Regions from separate parts of the Streptomyces sp. NBC_01454 genome, predicted to be linked through region 3. Evidence: riboswitches for the same ligand, from Rfam matches in the RefSeq annotation. Region 3 holds a riboswitch; each other region holds the start of a gene.

The links. A riboswitch is a leader RNA that binds a small molecule or an ion and turns the genes downstream of it on or off. The one in region 3 is predicted to bind cobalamin.
Region 1: linked by a shared signal. The riboswitch ahead of OIU81_RS11780 (ribonucleoside-diphosphate reductase subunit alpha) and the one ahead of metE (5-methyltetrahydropteroyltriglutamate--homocysteine S-methyltransferase) in region 3 are both predicted to bind cobalamin.
Region 2: linked by a shared signal. The riboswitch ahead of OIU81_RS25915 (HoxN/HupN/NixA family nickel/cobalt transporter) and the one ahead of metE (5-methyltetrahydropteroyltriglutamate--homocysteine S-methyltransferase) in region 3 are both predicted to bind cobalamin.
Region 4: linked by a shared signal. The riboswitch ahead of OIU81_RS28360 (cobalamin biosynthesis protein) and the one ahead of metE (5-methyltetrahydropteroyltriglutamate--homocysteine S-methyltransferase) in region 3 are both predicted to bind cobalamin.

What each region holds. Positions count from the first base shown of each region.
Region 1 is NZ_CP109460.1:2,729,617-2,733,799, forward strand. It holds gene mctP (monocarboxylate uptake permease MctP) at 1-738, shown strand, start outside; cobalamin riboswitch at 1,056-1,203, shown strand; gene OIU81_RS11780 (ribonucleoside-diphosphate reductase subunit alpha) at 1,364-3,835, shown strand; gene OIU81_RS11785 (ribonucleotide-diphosphate reductase subunit beta) at 3,832-4,183, shown strand, end outside.
Region 2 is NZ_CP109460.1:5,849,557-5,853,739, forward strand. It holds gene OIU81_RS25910 (VOC family protein) at 1-356, shown strand, start outside; gene OIU81_RS25915 (HoxN/HupN/NixA family nickel/cobalt transporter) at 504-1,712, opposite strand; cobalamin riboswitch at 1,744-1,957, opposite strand; gene OIU81_RS25920 (alpha/beta fold hydrolase) at 2,038-2,886, opposite strand; gene OIU81_RS25925 (MarR family winged helix-turn-helix transcriptional regulator) at 2,883-3,596, opposite strand; gene OIU81_RS25930 (hypothetical protein) at 3,739-4,125, shown strand.
Region 3 is NZ_CP109460.1:7,006,422-7,010,604, forward strand. It holds gene metE (5-methyltetrahydropteroyltriglutamate--homocysteine S-methyltransferase) at 1-1,891, opposite strand, end outside; cobalamin riboswitch at 2,053-2,279, opposite strand; gene OIU81_RS31000 (nitroreductase family deazaflavin-dependent oxidoreductase) at 2,390-2,887, opposite strand; gene OIU81_RS31005 (MarR family winged helix-turn-helix transcriptional regulator) at 3,035-3,559, shown strand; gene OIU81_RS31010 (DUF4142 domain-containing protein) at 3,585-4,183, opposite strand, start outside.
Region 4 is NZ_CP109460.1:6,415,465-6,419,647, reverse strand. It holds gene OIU81_RS28370 (caspase family protein) at 1-1,141, opposite strand, end outside; gene OIU81_RS28365 (hypothetical protein) at 1,147-1,605, opposite strand; cobalamin riboswitch at 1,811-1,962, shown strand; gene OIU81_RS28360 (cobalamin biosynthesis protein) at 2,099-3,094, shown strand; gene OIU81_RS28355 (cobyric acid synthase) at 3,153-4,183, shown strand, end outside.

The DNA of each region.
Region 1 (4,183 bases), 4.3 Mb from region 3:
ATGCTGGGGCTGCTGGCGCTGCTGGGCTTCATGGCGATCAAGGCCGGCACGGACATCCAGGGCAACCCCCAGCTGGCCATCCCGCAGCTCTTCGAGGACATGTTCCCGAGCTGGTTCACCGGCGTCGCGTTCGCCGCGATCGGCATCGGCGCGCTGGTGCCCGCGGCCATCATGTCGATCGCCGCGGCCAACCTGTTCACCCGCAACGTCTACAAGGACTTCCTCAAGCCGGACGCCACGCCCGCGCAGGAGCACAAGGTCGCCAAGCTGGTCTCGCTGCTGGTGAAGGTCGGCGCGCTGGTCTTCGTCCTCACCATGGACAAGACCGTCGCGATCAACTTCCAGCTGCTGGGCGGGATCTGGATCCTGCAGACCATGCCGTCGCTGGTCGGCGGCCTGTTCACCCGCTGGTTCCACCGCTGGGCGCTGCTCACCGGCTGGGCGGTCGGCATGCTCTACGGCACGCTCGCGGCCTACGGCGTGGCCAGCCCGACCCAGGCGCACTTCGGCGGCTCCAGCAACGAAATCCCCGGCATCGGTGAGATCGGCTACATCGGTCTGACCGCCTTCGTCCTGAACGTCGTCGTGACGGTCGTGCTGACCTTCGCCCTGAAGGCCGCCAAGGCTCCCGAGGGCATCGACGAGACCAGCCCCGCGGACTACACGGCGGACGCCGGGGACCAGGGCGTCGTCGTCGACCTGCCGCCCGCCACGGCGGGCGCGCCGGCCGGCCACTGAGCTTTTCCCCCGCGCACGGCCACGGGCCGCCGCGTCCCCCGACGGGGGCGCGGCGGCCCTTTCCGCGTCACCCCGCTCGCGTCGTCCGCACCCGCCCGGCACACTGGACGGCGGGCTTCCGCACGGTCCTGCAGAGCGTGCCGACGGCCGGCGGACGGCACCCCGCGAGCGGCCTGAAGAGGCGGCTCCAGGCCCTTCCCACAGGGGTTTTGAGGGCCCGTCGCGGGCCCGGACGGGCCGATGGCGGTGCGCACCCCGCCGGAGTGGTATGACACAACGACACAAGATGTGGGGGTGCGTGCGGGCGGCAGCACAAGATGTATGCTCGTGCTCGCTGTCGCCGCAGGGGAATCCGGTGGGAATCCGGAACTGTCCCGCAACGGTGTAGGGGCGCGCTTCCACGGCCGGAAATCGGCCCCGGCGCACGCCCGAAGTCCGAGGACCTGCCGACGGTACGACCGCACCGCCATGGGTGCGGACGTCGATACGTCCGGGCCCCGAGGGCTGGGCCGGTGGACGCCGCGTGGTGAGCCCGCGCACCCCTGACCGTGTCGGGGTGCCGCATGCCCGCGTGCGCCCGTCGCGCCGACCCTCACGGCCCCCGCCGAGTGAGGGAGAGCATCACGTGACCATCGCGCCAACGGAGCCCGCGTCAGACGCCGAGGTCGTGCCGCCTGCGGTGGCCGTGTCTGCCGGTGCCGCCGGTGCCGCCGACGGCGGTCCGGGCGAGGACGGTCCGGGCGTCGCCCTGCTGCGCACCCTGACCGAGCTGACCGCGGACCTGACCGCGACCGACCCCGGCAAGGTGGCCGCCGCCGCCCTGCGCGGCCGGTACGAGGGCGCAGGCGGGGCCGAACTGCGGTCGCTGGCCACCGATGCCGCGGCCGGTCTGATCGGTGACGAGCCGCAGTACTCCAAGCTCGCCGCGCGCCTGCTCACCCTCGCCGTGGCCGAGGAGGCCGCCGGCCAGGGCGCCGTCTCGTTCTCCGCCTCCGTCGCGACCGGCCACCGTGAGGGGCTGATCGCCGACGAGACCGCACAGTTCGTGGCGACCCACGCGGCCCGGCTGGACGCGCTGGTCGACCGGGCGCTGGCCGACGGCGCCGACGACCGCTTCGGCTACTTCGGGCTGCGCACCCTGCACTCGCGCTACCTGCTGCGCCACCCCACCACCCGTCAGGTCATCGAGACCCCGCAGCACTTCCTGCTGCGGGTGGCCTGCGGCCTGGCGGAGACCGCTGATTCCGAAGAGGGCAGCGAGCGCGCGCTGGACGAGGTCGCCGAGCTCTACCGCCTCACCAGCTCGCTGTCCTACCTGCCCTCCTCCCCCACCCTCTTCAACTCCGGCACCCGCCACCCGCAGATGTCGTCCTGCTATCTGCTGGACTCCCCGCTGGACGAGCTGGACTCGATCTACGACCGCTACCACCAGGTCGCGCGGCTGTCCAAGCACGCCGGCGGCATCGGGCTGTCGTACTCCCGTATCCGCGCCCGCGGTTCGCTGATCCGCGGCACCAACGGGCACTCCAACGGCATCGTGCCGTTCCTGCGCACCCTGGACGCCTCGGTCGCCGCCGTGAACCAGGGCGGCCGTCGCAAGGGCGCCGCCTGTGTCTACCTGGAGACCTGGCACGCGGACATCGAGGAGTTCCTGGAGCTGCGCGACAACACCGGTGAGGAGGCCCGCCGCACCCACAACCTGAACATCGCGCACTGGATCCCGGACGAGTTCATGCGCCGGGTCGAGGCGGACGCCGACTGGTCGCTGTTCTCGCCCGCGGACGCCCCGGAGCTGGTGGACCTGTGGGGCGAGGAGTTCGACGCCGCCTACCGCAAGCTGGAGGCCGACGGCCGGGCGGTCAAGCAGATCCCGGCGCGGGTGCTGTACTCCCGGATGATGCGCACCCTGGCGCAGACCGGCAACGGCTGGATGACGTTCAAGGACGCCGCCAACCGCACCGCCAACCAGACCGCCGAGCCCGGCCACGTCGTGCACTCCTCCAACCTGTGCACGGAGATCCTGGAGGTGACGGACGACGGGGAGACCGCCGTCTGCAACCTGGGGTCGGTCAACCTCTCGGCGCACCTGGGCGACGAGACCGCCGGCTGGGAGGAGGCGATGGACTGGGAGCGGCTGGACGCCACGGTCCGCACCGCCGTCACCTTCCTCGACCGCGTGGTGGACATCAACTTCTACCCGACCGAGCAGGCCGGGGCCTCCAACTCCCGCTGGCGCCCGGTGGGTCTGGGCCTGATGGGCCTGCAGGACGTCTTCTTCCGGCTGCGGCTGCCCTTCGACTCGCCCGAGGCACGGGAGCTGTCCACCCGGATCTCCGAGCGGATCATGCTCGCCGCCTACGAGGCGTCCGCCGACCTCGCCGAACGGCACGGCCCGCACGCGGCCTGGTCCGCGACCCGCACCGCCCGCGGGGTGCTGCACCCGGACCACTACCCGAACGCCGAGCCGCGCTGGGCCGACCGCTGGGCGGCGCTGCGCACCCGGATCGCGTCGACCGGTATGCGCAACTCCCTGCTGCTGGCGATCGCGCCGACCGCGACCATCGCCTCCATCGCGGGCGTGTACGAGTGCATCGAGCCGCAGGTCTCCAACCTCTTCAAGCGCGAGACGCTGTCCGGGGAGTTCCTCCAGGTCAACGCCTATCTCATCGAGGAGCTCAAGGCGCTGGGGCTGTGGGACGCGCGGACCCGGGACGCGCTGCGCGAGGCCAACGGCTCGGTGCAGGACGTCACCTGGATCCCCGAGGAGATCCGGGCGCTCTACCGCACCGCCTGGGAGATCCCGCAGCGCTCGCTGATCGACATGGCCGCGGCCCGCACGCCGTACCTCGACCAGAGCCAGTCGCTGAACCTCTTCATGGCGTCGCCGACCATCGGCAAGCTCAGCTCGATGTACGCCTACGCCTGGAAGCGCGGCATCAAGACGACGTACTACCTGCGTTCGCGGCCGGCGACCCGGATCGCCCAGTCCGCCCGCGGCGCCACCGCCGCGGCCGCGCCCGTACCGCAGCAGGCCACCGACCCCGAGGCCGTCGCCTGCTCCCTGGAAAACCCCGAGTCCTGCGAGGCCTGCCAGTGACCACCGCACCCGAAACCAACGCCGCCGCGGCACACACCGCCACCACCGGCACCAAGAACCTCCTCGACCCGGGCTTCGAGCTGACGCTGCGTCCCATGCGGTACCCGGAGTTCTACGACCGCTACCGCGACGCGATCAAGAACACCTGGACCGTGGAGGAGGTCGACCTCCACTCCGACATCGCCGACCTCGCCAAGCTCTCGCCGGGCGAGCAGCACATGATCGGCCGGCTGGTGGCGTTCTTCGCGACCGGTGACTCGATCGTCTCCAACAACCTGGTGCTGACGCTCTACAAGCACATCAACTCCCCCGAGGCGCGGCTGTACCTGAGCCGTCAGCTCTTCGAGG
Region 2 (4,183 bases), 1.2 Mb from region 3:
ACGATCACGACCTGGGGCTGTTCGCCGTGGGCACCGGGGCTCCCGGGCCCGAAGCGGGACGGGTCGGGCTCTACCACCTCGCCTGGGAGGTCGGCACGCTCGGCGAACTCCTCGCGGCGCGTGACCGGCTCGACGAGCAGGGCGCCCTGCTGGGCGCCAGCGATCACCTGGTCGCCAAGTCGCTGTACGCCAAGGACCCGGACGGCAACGAGTTCGAGGTGATGTGGCGGGTCCCGCGGGAGGACTGGCCGGGCCCGGACCAGCCGGACCGGCTGCTGCCGCTCGATCTGGCGGCGGCACTGGACCGCTGGGGCCCGGATCTGGCGACGGGGGCGGCGGCGGGGTCAGCCACGTGAGGGGTGAGGGGTGAGGGGAGAGGGGAGAGCCAGAGTCTGATCGGCTGGGTGGGTGGGACGGGTGGGACCTGTCCGCCCGGGCGGACAGGTCCTGACCGGTTGGACCGGGCGCCTCAGAGGTCTCTGACTCTCGGCCCCTCGGATGCCTCAGACGTCCGAGGCCGCCCGGTTCTCCGGTGTTGTCCGCGCGTCCGGCACCGCCCGCCCCTCCGGCACCGCCTGCTCGTCCGGCTGTGCCGGCTGCGTCGATCGTGCCCGCTCGGCCCGCTCGGTCCAGCGCTTCTCGACGCCGGACAGTCGCCAGTAGGTCAGCGCCACGGCCCACACCACGACGAACAGGCCGACGATGAGGAAGCCGACGTTGTCCAGGTCGAGGCCGGAGACCCAGCCGGTCAGCGGGTCGCTGAGGGCGAGCTTGTCGTGCAGCACCGTCACCAGCTCGATCGTGCCGATGAAGAAGGCGACGGCGATCGACAGGCCCGTGATGGCGATGTTGTAGTAGACCTTGCGCACCGGGTTGGAGAACGCCCACTGGTAGGCGAAGTTCATGAAGGTGCCGTCGAGGGTGTCGAACAGGCTCATGCCGGCGGCGAAGAGCAGCGGCAGGCACAGGATCGCGTACCAGGGCAGGCCGGCCGCGGCGCCGCTGCCCGCCATCACCATCAAGGTCACTTCGGTCGCGGTGTCGAAGCCGAGCCCGAAGAGGAAGCCGAGCGGGAACATCTGGCCGGGACGGGTGACGGAGCGGGTGAAGCGCCCCAGGAAGCGGTTCATGAAGCCGCGCGCATCGAGTTGCCGCTCCAGTTCGGCCTCGTCGTAGCGGCCGTTGCGCATCCCGCGGAAGACCCGCCACATCCCGGACAGCGCGATGAGGTTGAGGGCGGCGATGAGGTAGAGGAACGTCCCCGAGACGGTGGTGCCGACCATGCCCAGGATCTGGTGCATGCCGGATTCGTCGTTGAGCAGGATGCCGGCGAGCTGGGCGCCCCCCGCCACGAGCGCTGCCATGGCGACGACCACGCTGGAGTGGCCGAGAGCGAACCAGAAGCCGACCGAGACCGGCCGCTTGCCGTCGGCCATCAGCTTGCGGGTGGTGTTGTCGATGGCGGCGATGTGGTCGGCGTCGAAGGCGTGCCGCATGCCGAGGGTGTACGCGGTGACGCCCAGTCCGACGCCGAAGGCCCGGTTGCCGACGGTGTAGTGCTCGGGGACCACCAGCAGGAAGAGCACGCCGAAGGCGACGACGTGCAGCCCGGCTATGACGGCCATCAGGCCCGCGGTACGCAGGGTGTCCTGCCGGCGCCAGCGGAACGCGCCGTGGGCAGGGGTGGTCGGGGTATCGGTGGACAGGGCCATCCGGCGGTCACGCTCCAGCACCTCGTGGATCAGTTCGTGAGATGCCGTGGCCGGTCTCCTGGCTTACGGGTGCACGCGTCCGCCCCGCCTTCCCGGCCGCGGGCTGCGGTCAGTGGCGCCGCAGAGGCGTCGTGCGTCTGCGGAAGGGACGGAAACTCCCCGATCACAGTGGCGAGGGCCGCTCCGGTCTGGGACCTCAAGGTCCGTCACCGGTCTTCCCGAACACCACGGCCCGGCCACTCTAACCGCCGTGCGGGAGGGGTGCGGTGCGTGGGGCGGGTCCGGGAACGGGCGGGGGCGCGGCCCGCCGCAGGAGGCCCGCCCGTCACCAGTCCAGGGAGCAGAGAAAGGCATGAAGCTCCTGGTCGAAGAGCGCGCCGTTCTCCAGATTGACCATATGGGCCGCGCCCGGTATCCGGACTCTGCGGGCGCCGGGGACGGACAGTGCTATCGCATGGGCGTTGGCGGAGATGTCGCTGCTGTCGAGATCGCCGTCGAACACGACCGTCGGCACCCGGACCTCCCTCAGCCGCCCGGCGGCACCGACCTCGACGGGCATCCCGGCTCCCCGCTCCTCGGCATGCACCTCCACATTGGCCTCGGCCGAGGCGCGCATCCGCTCACGGAATCCCGGGTGCACCGCGGACGGTTCGCGATGCGGCCCGTCCACCCACATCCGCAGGAAGTGCTCGATATAGCGCTCCACGCCGTCCGCCGCGCCGATCGCCGCCACCTGCTCCTTGATGTGCTCCAGGAGGAAGGGGTCGGTGAAGGCGCGGCCGCTGATCCCGGGGGACGCGAGCGCGAGGGCCGCCACCCGCTCCGGGCGGGCGAGGGCAGTGTCCAGCGCGACCCGGGCGCCGTGGGAGAGGCCCACGAGGACGGCGCGGGGGACGCCGAGGGTGTCGAGGAGTGTGCACAGGTCCTCGTGGTGGGCGTAGTCCCCGGCCACCGTGGAGGACAGGCCGTGGCCGCGGAAGTCGTAACGGATCGCGCGCAGACCGGAGTTCACCAGCCAGGCGAACTGCTCGTCCCACATGTGCTGGTCGAGCATCGCGCCGTGGAGCAGTACCACCGCGGGACCCTCGCCCGCCGTCTCGTAGAACAGCTCGCCCTCCTCGACCGGCACGATGCCGTTGTCGATCTCGGACCAGGCGGTGATTCTGCGGGTCATTCTCTGGGCCGTCCTTTGTGCGTCGGATGCGGTGAGCTGGGCTGGATGCGACTGCCGTCTTGATTGCCGCGACTGTCGGTTTCCTCCGGTGGAACGTGCGAGCCGTTCCCGAGGTGCCGGAATTCCTCACCGAGTCGGTCGAGGACGTGCAGTGCGGTGCGGAGGTCCTCGGCGGGCAGATCGGCCAGTCGCCGGTGCAGGCCCGCCGACTCGAAGCGCTGGATCCCGCGTATCGCCGCCGCGCCTTCGGTCGTGAGCTGGATCAGGGACGAGCGGCGGTGTGCCGGATTGGGGGCCGTCACCGCCAGGCCCAGTTCGACGGCGTGGTTCACCCAGCGCTGCACCGGCTGCCGGTCGAGGTCCATCGCGCGCGCCAACTGCGGGACGGTCCGCGGGCCTTCGCTGTGCAGCGCGTCCAGCAGTGCGTGTTCGCCGGCGGTCAGGCCCGTGCCGGTCAGTTCGCGTTCCACCGCGCGCACGACCCTGCGGTGCAGTGGCCACAGGCGTCGGATGACGCCGTACAGCAGGTCTTCGGCCGGCGTGGGCGCCTCGTTGCCGTCCTGCTCGATGGCGCGCTCGTCGTCGGACTCGGTGGCGCCCTTGCTGTCGCGCTCGCTGTCGCGCTCGACGTCGGGCTCGACGGCCGGCTCGGTGGCGCGCCCGATGGTGTGCTCGGCGGTCTTCATGGACTCCCCCTCAATGACACTCATAGTGTCAGGGTGACATCGTTGATGTCGTTTGGGAAGGGGGGTGCCGCGGAAAGGAGGTGAGGAGGTAAGTGAGTCCGAAGGGAAGAGTGGGGCCGGAGGGTCTCATGTGACTCGTGGGCGAGGAAGGAAGGACGGACGGCGGATGAAGGTCTCTTTGCTGCGTGCGGTCGGAGTGGCCACGGCGGCGTACGGGGTGGCGGTGGCCGTGACGCCCGGCTTGCTGGCACGGCCCTCGGGGCTGGCCGGTGACGACGGGCGGACCGCGCCGGCGATCCGGACCTCGCTGCGCCCGCTGGCCTGGCGGGACGCGGTGAGCGGGCTGGCGCTGGCGCTGGCTCCGGACGGGCCGGCGCTGCGTACCGCCGCATATGTGCGCATCGCGGCGGACTTCGGGGACGCGGTGCTGCTCGGTGCGACGCTGCCGGGGCGCGGCCGCCGGGTGGGGGCGGTGGCGGTGTCGGTGGGCTGGGGCGCCCTGTCGGTGGCCGGGCTGCTCGCCGACGGGCAGAAGGCGAGCAGAGAGAGGTAGAAGTGAGCAGAGGTGAGCGGAGAGAGGCAGAAGTGAGCGGTGAGAGGCAGAGGTGAGG
Region 3 (4,183 bases):
CGGTGTGCTCGGCGGCGCGCAGCGGCAGTGTCTCGCGCAGTGCGGGCTCGTCGACCTGGATGACGGAGGTCCCGGCCGCCTCCAGGTCGTGCACCTCGTCGCGCAGGGCGAGCGCCACCTGGCGGGCCGTGTCGCCGAGTGGCTGGTCGTCACGGACGAAGGACCAGGCGAGCATGGTGACCGGGCCGGTGAGCATGCCCTTGACGGGCCGGTCGGTGTGCGACTGGGCGTACGTCGTCCAGCGGACCGCCATCGGCTCGGGGCGGGAGATGTCCCCGGCGAGCACCGGCGGGCGGACGTAGCGGGTGCCGTAGGACTGCACCCAGCCGTGCTGGGTGGCGAGGTAGCCGGTGAGCTGCTCGGCGAAGTACTGCACCATGTCGTTGCGTTCGGGCTCGCCGTGCACCAGCACGTCGATCCCGGCCTTCTCCTGGAAGGAGAGGACCTCGCGGATCTCGTCCTTGATCCGGTCCTCGTAGCCGGCCGTGTCGATCCGCCCGGCCCGCAGATCGGCCCGTGCCGTGCGCAGCTCGGTGGTCTGCGGGAACGAACCGATCGTCGTCGTGGGCAGCAGCGGCAGGCCGAGGTGCGCACGCTGGGCCGCGGTCCGTTCGGCGTACGGCTGGGAGCGGCGCCCGTCGGCGTCGGTGACGGCCGCGGTGCGGGCCCGCACCGCGGGGTCGTGGGTCAGCGCGGACCCGGCCCGGGAGGCCAGGCCGGCACGGTTCGCGGCGAGTTCGCCGGCGATGGCTTCCGTGCCCCGCGTCAGGCCGCGCGCCAGGACGGTGATCTCCCGCGTCTTCTGCCGGGCGAAGGCCAGCCAGCGGGCGATCTGCGGGTCGATGTCGCGTTCGGCGGTGGCGTCCAGCGGTACGTGCACCAGCGAGCAGGAGGCCGAGACATCGACGCGGTCGGCGAGCCCGAGGAGCGTGCCCAGCGTGGACAGTGACTTCCCGTAGTCGTTGATCCAGACGTTGCGGCCGTTGACGACGCCCGCGACCAGGCGCTTGCCCGGCAGCCCGCCGGCCGCGGCGAGGTCCTGGAGGTTGGCCGCGCCCGACTCGGTGAAGTCGACGGCCAGGCCCTCGACCGGCGCCTTGGCCAGGATGCCCAGCGCGTCGCCGAGCCGGCCGAAGTACGAGGCGACCAGGAGCTTCGGCCGGTCCGTGGCATTGCCGAGCTCACGGCAGGCGCGGGCGGCGGCGTTCAGCTCGGCCGGCGTGCGGTCCTGGACCAGGGCCGGTTCGTCGAGCTGCACCCACTCGGCGCCCGCGGCCCGCAGGTCGGCGAGGACCTCGGCGTACACCGGCAGGAGCCGGTCGAGCAGGGTCAGCGGCTCGAAGTCCGCGGCCACCCCCGGAGCGGGCTTGGCCAGCAGGAGGTAGGTGACCGGCCCGACGAGGACCGGGCGGGCGGTGTGCCCGAGCGCGAGGGCCTCCGTCAGCTCCGCGACCTGCTTGCGGGAGTCAGCGGTGAAGACGGTGTCCGGGCCCAGTTCGGGCACCAGGTAGTGGTAGTTGGTGTCGAACCACTTGGTCATCTCCAGCGGGGCGACGTCCTGGGTGCCCCGGGCCATCGCGAAGTAGCCGTCCAGGGCGTCGGCGCCGACCGCCGCGCGGTGCCGCTCGGGGACCGCGCCGACCATGACACTGGTGTCCAGGACGTGGTCGTAGTACGAGAAGTCACCGGACGGCACTTCGTGGAGGCCGGCGTCGGCCAGCTGCTGCCAGTGGGAACGGCGGAGGGTGCGGGCGGTCTCCTTCAGGGCGTCGGCGGTGACCTCGCCCTTCCAGTAGCCCTCGATCGCCTTCTTCAGTTCCCGGTGCTGTCCCTGGCGGGGGTAGCCGTACACGGTGGCCCGTGCTGCCGCGGCTGCGGACGTCGCTGTCACGGAACTCTCCTTCGCGAGATGTCTCGTTGGTGTCCCGGAGACGGAACGAGAGCGCGAAGGAACGACTGACCGGGCGGACCACGCCGCGGTGTCGCCGCGGGTGCCGCTCCAGAGCTACGCCGACCCGCCCACGAGGTCACCGGGATGGCCGCACACGAGCGGTCGCGTGCGGGCAACGGGCAGGTCTTCGGACTCGTGGGCCCGTCTCGTGCGTACGAGACACCTACTGGCCGTCGCTTCCCGAACCCGGCCGGGTCCAGTGCGTATGACGGCGTTCGTTCCCACTCACCGCTGCGGGGCAGTCCCGGATTCCCACCGGGTTCCCTCTTACGACGCTCCCGCCTGGCGGACGGGGCGAACCAGCTGCACCCGTCACCCTAGAGGGACAACCCGCGGGCGCACACCCCCGCCCGGATGGCGGACGGTGAGAGGGGACGGCCCGTCGTGCGGCCGAGCTGCCCCGGCTCGACCCTCCGCGGCAGCGGGGGAGGCCGTGCGTCACCCGGGAGTTGACTCCAGACGTACGAACGGGATCGACCGCCCGGCCGTGCGGAAGGCCGCTTCGCTGCCGTCCACGTCGAAGCCCATGAAGGCACACAGGCGGCGGGCGAGCCGTGGGTGCCGGGGGGCGTAGCGGGCCATGAGGGCGGCGCCGTCCTCCGGGGGCAGGAAGTGTGCGGTGGTGGTGTAGTGGTGCGTGCCGAACCGGATCGTGCCGCGCGGGGTGTGGCGCAGGTTCTGGTACCAGGCCGCGGCCGGGCCGAAGCCGGAGGCGACCGTCCAGCTGAGCCGGTCGCCGTCCCGCTCGTACGCGATCACCTCCAGGACCACACTGCGGCGGAGTCCCGTGCGGCGACCGGTGTGGTGCAACAGGAGCAGTCGTTTGCCGAAGAGCGGGCCGAGACCCGCGCGGTAGAGACGGATGGGCAGGCGAACCAGCACGCGTCGCCATCCGGTGGGCAGTTGCGGGCGTCCTTGCGTCGAGAACGGTGTCATCGTCGCCTTCCGGATTCGGGAAGCTTCAGCCCTCGGCCGGTGAGGGAGCGAGACCGCGGAGGCGAATCTTCGGTGGTGCAACCTTTGCACAGTCTAAATCCGGTGGGCGGTGCCGGGGGAGGCGCGGTCCGACGGTAGAAAGGGGGCATGACCGAGCGTGCAGCCCCCGCGGGGGACGTGGATGATGTGGACGCGGTGACCCGTGCGGTGCTCACGGCGTCGAGACTGCTGGTGGCGGTGTCCGCGCGCTCGCTCACGGCGGTCGAGGAACGGGTGACGCTGCCGCAGTTCCGGATGCTGATGGTCCTTTCCACGCGCGGAACCACCAAGCTGGTCGTCCTCGCCGAACTCCTCCAGGTCGCCCCGTCGACCGCGATGCGCATGGTGGACCGGCTCATCGCGGCGGGCCTGGCGGACCGGCAGACCAACCCCGACAGCCGTCGCGAGACCCTGCTGCGGCTCACTGACGAGGGGCGCCGCACCGTGGAGGACGTCACCAGCCGCCGACGTGCCGAGATCAGCGCGATCGTGGAGCGGCTCGCCCCGAGTCAGCGGACCGCCCTCATCAAGGCGTTGACCGCGCTCAACGAGGCGGGCGGGGAGCCGCCCGCGGACGATCCGGAGTTGCATCCCCTGGGGTGGCCCGGAGCGTCGGCGCAGCGTGGGGCGTGAGCCCGACCCGGCAGGAATATCCGGGCTACTTGGGAACGGTCGAGGCGACGTCATCGAGCGTGGAGTCCTTGACGAGCCCGGTGTCCTCCAGGACGTCCATGTGGTCCTGGACCGTGTTGTTGGCCTGCGTGGCCAGTCGCCGGATCAGGGTGTTCTTGGTGGTGGCGCGGACCTCGCCGATGGTGACGAAGATCTTGCCGTGGGAGGCCCGCAGCAGGTCCACGAAGAGCTGGTCGAAGGCGCGGCCCTGAGCCTTCTTCAGCTGGGCGACCCAGCCCTGCTGTTCGGAACTGGCCTGGTCGGGGATCGGCACGTTCAACGCCGCGGAGTCCTCGCGGTCGAGTTCGTCGAGCTTGCTGTGTCCCTCGAGCAGATGCATGCCGGCGCGCTTGATGGCCTCGCTCGACGCATGGGTCTGGGCGAGCCGGCCGGCCGGCATCTCCCACAGCCCGGCCTGCCGGACCTTGGTGAGGAAGGTCTTGTCCAGCGCCGTGAGCGGGCCCGTGTCGCCGCCGCCGTCAGCGGCGGCCGGACCGGACTTCGCCGCCGGGAGGTTGGCGGACACCGACTCGTCGGCGGAGCTGTTGCGCTGGGAGAACCACACGGACACACCGGCGATGACCG
Region 4 (4,183 bases), 590 kb from region 3:
GGGGGTCGAGGCCCTTGTCGGCGGGCCGTTCCCGGCCGGTGCCGCGGGCCTCGCCCTGCCAGCGGTCGGCGGCCGCGAAGCCCTGGTCGACCTGGTCCTTGGCCGCGGAGTAGACGGTGATCTGGGCGCGCCGGCAGCCGTCGGGGAGGTCGCCCTCGCCGCTGAGCGGCCGGGTGTTGGCGTCGGACATCTCGTAGTCGAAGGCGGCCTGGCGCAGGGCGGGTTCGGCCTCGGGGGCGGTCAGCAGCCGCAGTTCGAGGGCGGGCGGGCAGGGCGCGTCGCCGTTCGGGAGGTTCAGTACGACGAGGCCGGCGGTGGCCGGGACGAGGATGATCGCCGGCACCAGCAGGACCCTGAGCCAGTGCCGGAGGGAGAATTTCAGCCGGCGGCGCAGGCGGATCCGCAGCGGGGTCGGGGGGCGGATCTCGGGGGTGGCGAAGGACAGGATGACGTCGTCGACGGTGTTCTGCTTGGCCGAGCGCGGCTCCCAGACGTCGCCCATCGGGGTCCGTTCGGCGGCGAGTTGTCCGCGCAGTTCCCGGACGAGGTCCTCGAAGGTGACGCACCGCCTGCCGGGCAGTCCGCTCTCCAGGGTCCGGCGCACGGCACGGGTGAACACACTGCCGCCGGTGGGCTCCTCGCCGCTGAAGATACGGCGGTTGGGCTGCGCGGCCATCAGCAGCGACATGGGCTTGCGGCAGTTGTGGAAGGCCTCCCCGGCGTTGCCGGCGTAGCAGCACTCCAGGATGATCACGATCCGGTCGGCCCGGGCGTTGTCGAGGTAGGACAGCACCATGTCCTGCCAGGAGACGGTCTTGTGGCGCGGTTCCGAGGCGCCGACCATCAGTTGGAGGTTGCCGCCGTCCCGGCCCACCCGGCCGTGGCCGGAGAAGTACACCAGCAGCAGTCCGCGCGCCTCCTGGGTGACGGTGTCCAGCGCCTGCTCCACCTCCCACGGCTCCTGGGGGCGGCACAGGACGACCTCGCCCCTGGTGAACAGGTCGGTGCCGGGGGCGAGCAGGACGCGTTCGAGTTCCTGGGCGTTGTCCTTCACCGCGGGCAGGGGGCGCAGATGGCGGTAGTCGTCGACACAGATCAGCAGCGCCCGGTTGACCTTGCCCCGCGCGTCGTATTCGGACATCCGGCTCAGTCCCCGGCGATGCTGCCGCTCCCGTCGTCCGGGCTGCCGGGATCGGGGGCTCCGGGGGCCGGGGCACCCGGACCCTCGTCCCCCAGGGCACGCAGGCCGCCGTCGACGCCGACCGCGACGGCGGGCCGTTCGCCGGTGTCACGCTCCTCGCGGCGGCGGCGCAGCCACTCCTTGAGGGCGATGCTCAGGCTCTTGGTGATCTCGGCGGCGACCGCCCCGACGATGACCAGGACCAGATCGTCGACGCCCACGGCCATGTCGCCGGGGGCGGCCGGGTCGCCGTTCGCGCCGTCGCGGGCGTCCGCCGGCCGGGGCCGAATCGCCCAGTCGTACTGCCGCCGGGCCAGCCACGGCTCGCGCGCCAGCCAGGTCTTGAGGTCCTCGATGTCCTGATCGGGATTGTTGGTGCCCGTGACCCTGATGCGGATCTCGTGACGGTCAGCGCGCTGCGGCATCCCCCGGCCCCCTTCCGGCGGCCCCGTCGCCGCCGCGCTCCCGATAGTGACGTGGAATCAGGTGCGCGGGCAACCGTCCGTGATCCTTCCGCCACGCTGTGGCGTGGGCCACAGCCCCTGCCACGGGGCAGCGTCGCAGGTCAAGGGTGAGTTGACGGGCATTCGCGGAGCGTGGTGGACTGCCCGAGCCATTCGGCGACAGCTGAGGAAGTCCGGTGCGAATCCGGCGCGGTCCCGCCACTGTCACCGGGGAGGGTTCCTCCAGCGAAGGCCACGGCCCCTCGCGCGCACGCCGAACGGCGGACGCGTCGGGGCGGGAAGGCCGGAGGACTCGCCGATCCGGGGAGCCAGGAGACTCATGTCGCCGTCACGTCGAGCCAGGGCGCGGACCCTGAGTGAGGACATATCACCATGCCTGGCCGCCCGTCGAGAGCTCCATCGCCCGCTGCCGCAGGGCTTCTTCGCGGACACGCCCTGGCGACGGTGTGACCCGATGCGCGGCGAACACGCGGGATATGCGTGCGGCGCGGCTCTCGGCTTTCTCGCCGACCTGATCGCGGCGGATCCCCGGCGCGGGCATCCGGTGGCCGCTTTCGGCCGGGCCGCGGCCGCCATCGAACGCCGGCTGTGGCGCGACCACCGCGGCCACGGGGCGGCCCATGCCGTGCTGTGCGCGGGCGGTGCCGCCGCCGGCGCCGCGCTGGTGCAGCGCGCGCTACGCACCGCCGCCCCGGCCCCGTTGCGGGACGGCGCCCGGATCGCGCTGACCGCGGCGACGGTCTGGGCCGTGCTGGGCGGCACCTCGCTCGGCCGGGAGGCCCGGGCCGTCGGCGGTGCGCTGGCGGCGGGCGACCTGGACGTGGCACGGGAGCGGCTGCCGCATCTGTGCGGGCGCGATCCGCAGGCCCTGGACGGGCCGCAGATGGCCCGTGCGGTGGTGGAGTCGGTCGCCGAGAACACCTCGGATGCAGTGGTCGGTGCCCTGGTCTGGGGTGCGGTGGGCGGAGTGCCCGGCCTGGTGGCGTTCCGGGCGGTGAACACCCTGGACGCGATGGTGGGGCACAAGTCGCCCCGATACCGCCGGTTCGGCTGGGCGTCGGCCCGGCTCGACGATCTCGCCGGCTGGCCCGGCTCGCGGCTGACCGCCGCCCTCACCGTCCTCACGGGCCCCGGCCGGCGCGGTGCGCTGCGGGCCTGGCGCACGGACGGCGGCGCGCACCCGAGCCCCAACGCGGGCCCGGTGGAGGCGTCGTTCGCGGGCGCGCTGGGCGTACGGCTGGGCGGCACGCTGGCGTACGGCGGGCGGGTGGAACACCGTCCGGTGCTCAACGGCGGGGCGCGGCCGGTGGCGGTGTCCGACATCGAACGGGCCGTACGGCTCTCGCGCCGGGTCGGTGTGCTGGCGCTGGCGGCGACGCTCGCGGCGCGGCCGGCGGCCGGCGCGGTGGTGCGGGCGGCGGTGCGGCGGCGTGCGGCGGGGCAGGGATGAGACCTCCGGTTTTTCCGCCGGAGGGGCGGCGCGGGAGCCGGCACAGAAGGAGGATCCGGTGACGTACGGGCAGCAGAAGGCGTCCGGCGGGGCGGTCGGCGGTGGCCTGTTGGTGGCCGGTACGACGTCCGACGCCGGCAAGAGCGTGGTGACGGCGGGGATCTGCCGCTGGCTGGCCCGCCAGGGCGTGCGGGTGGCGCCGTTCAAGGCGCAGAACATGTCGCTGAATTCGTTCGTCACGCGCGAGGGCGCGGAGATCGGGCGGGCCCAGGCGATGCAGGCCGCCGCGGCGCGGGTGGAGCCGACCGCGCTGATGAACCCGGTGCTGCTCAAGCCGGGCAGCGACCGCAGCAGCCAGGTGGTGCTGCTGGGCAAGCCGGTGGGTGAACTGAGCGCGCGGGGATATTTCGGGGGGACCGAGGGGTCGTCCCCCGGGAACACGCCGTACGCGGGCCGCCGGGAGCAGTTGCTCGGCACGGTCACCGACTGCCTGGCGGAGCTGCGGCGTACCCATGACGCGGTGATCTGCGAGGGCGCCGGCAGCCCCGCGGAGATCAATCTGCGGCGCACCGACATCGTCAACATGGGCCTGGCCCGGGCCGCCCGGATCCCGGTGGTGGTGGTCGGCGACATCGACCGCGGCGGGGTCTTCGCCTCCTTCTTCGGCACCACGGCGCTGCTGTCCAAGGAGGACCAGGCGCTGGTCGCCGGGTATCTCGTCAACAAGTTCCGGGGCGATGTGACGCTGCTGGAGCCGGGCCTTGCGATGCTGCGCGGCCTCACCGGACGGCAGACGCTGGGGGTGCTGCCCTTCGCGCACGGCCTCGGCATCGACGAGGAGGACGGCCTGCGGGTGTCGCTGCGCGGCGCGGTGCGCGAGAGCGTGGTGGCCCCGCCGCACGGCGCTGAGGTGCTGCGGGTGGCGGTCTGCGCCGTCCCCCTGATGTCGAACTTCACGGACGTGGACGCGCTGGCCGCGGAGCCGGGCGTGGTGGTGCGGTTCGTGGACCGCGCCGAGGAACTGGCCGACGCGGACCTGGTGGTGCTGCCGGGGACCCGGGGCACGGTCCGGGCCCTGGAGTGGCTGCG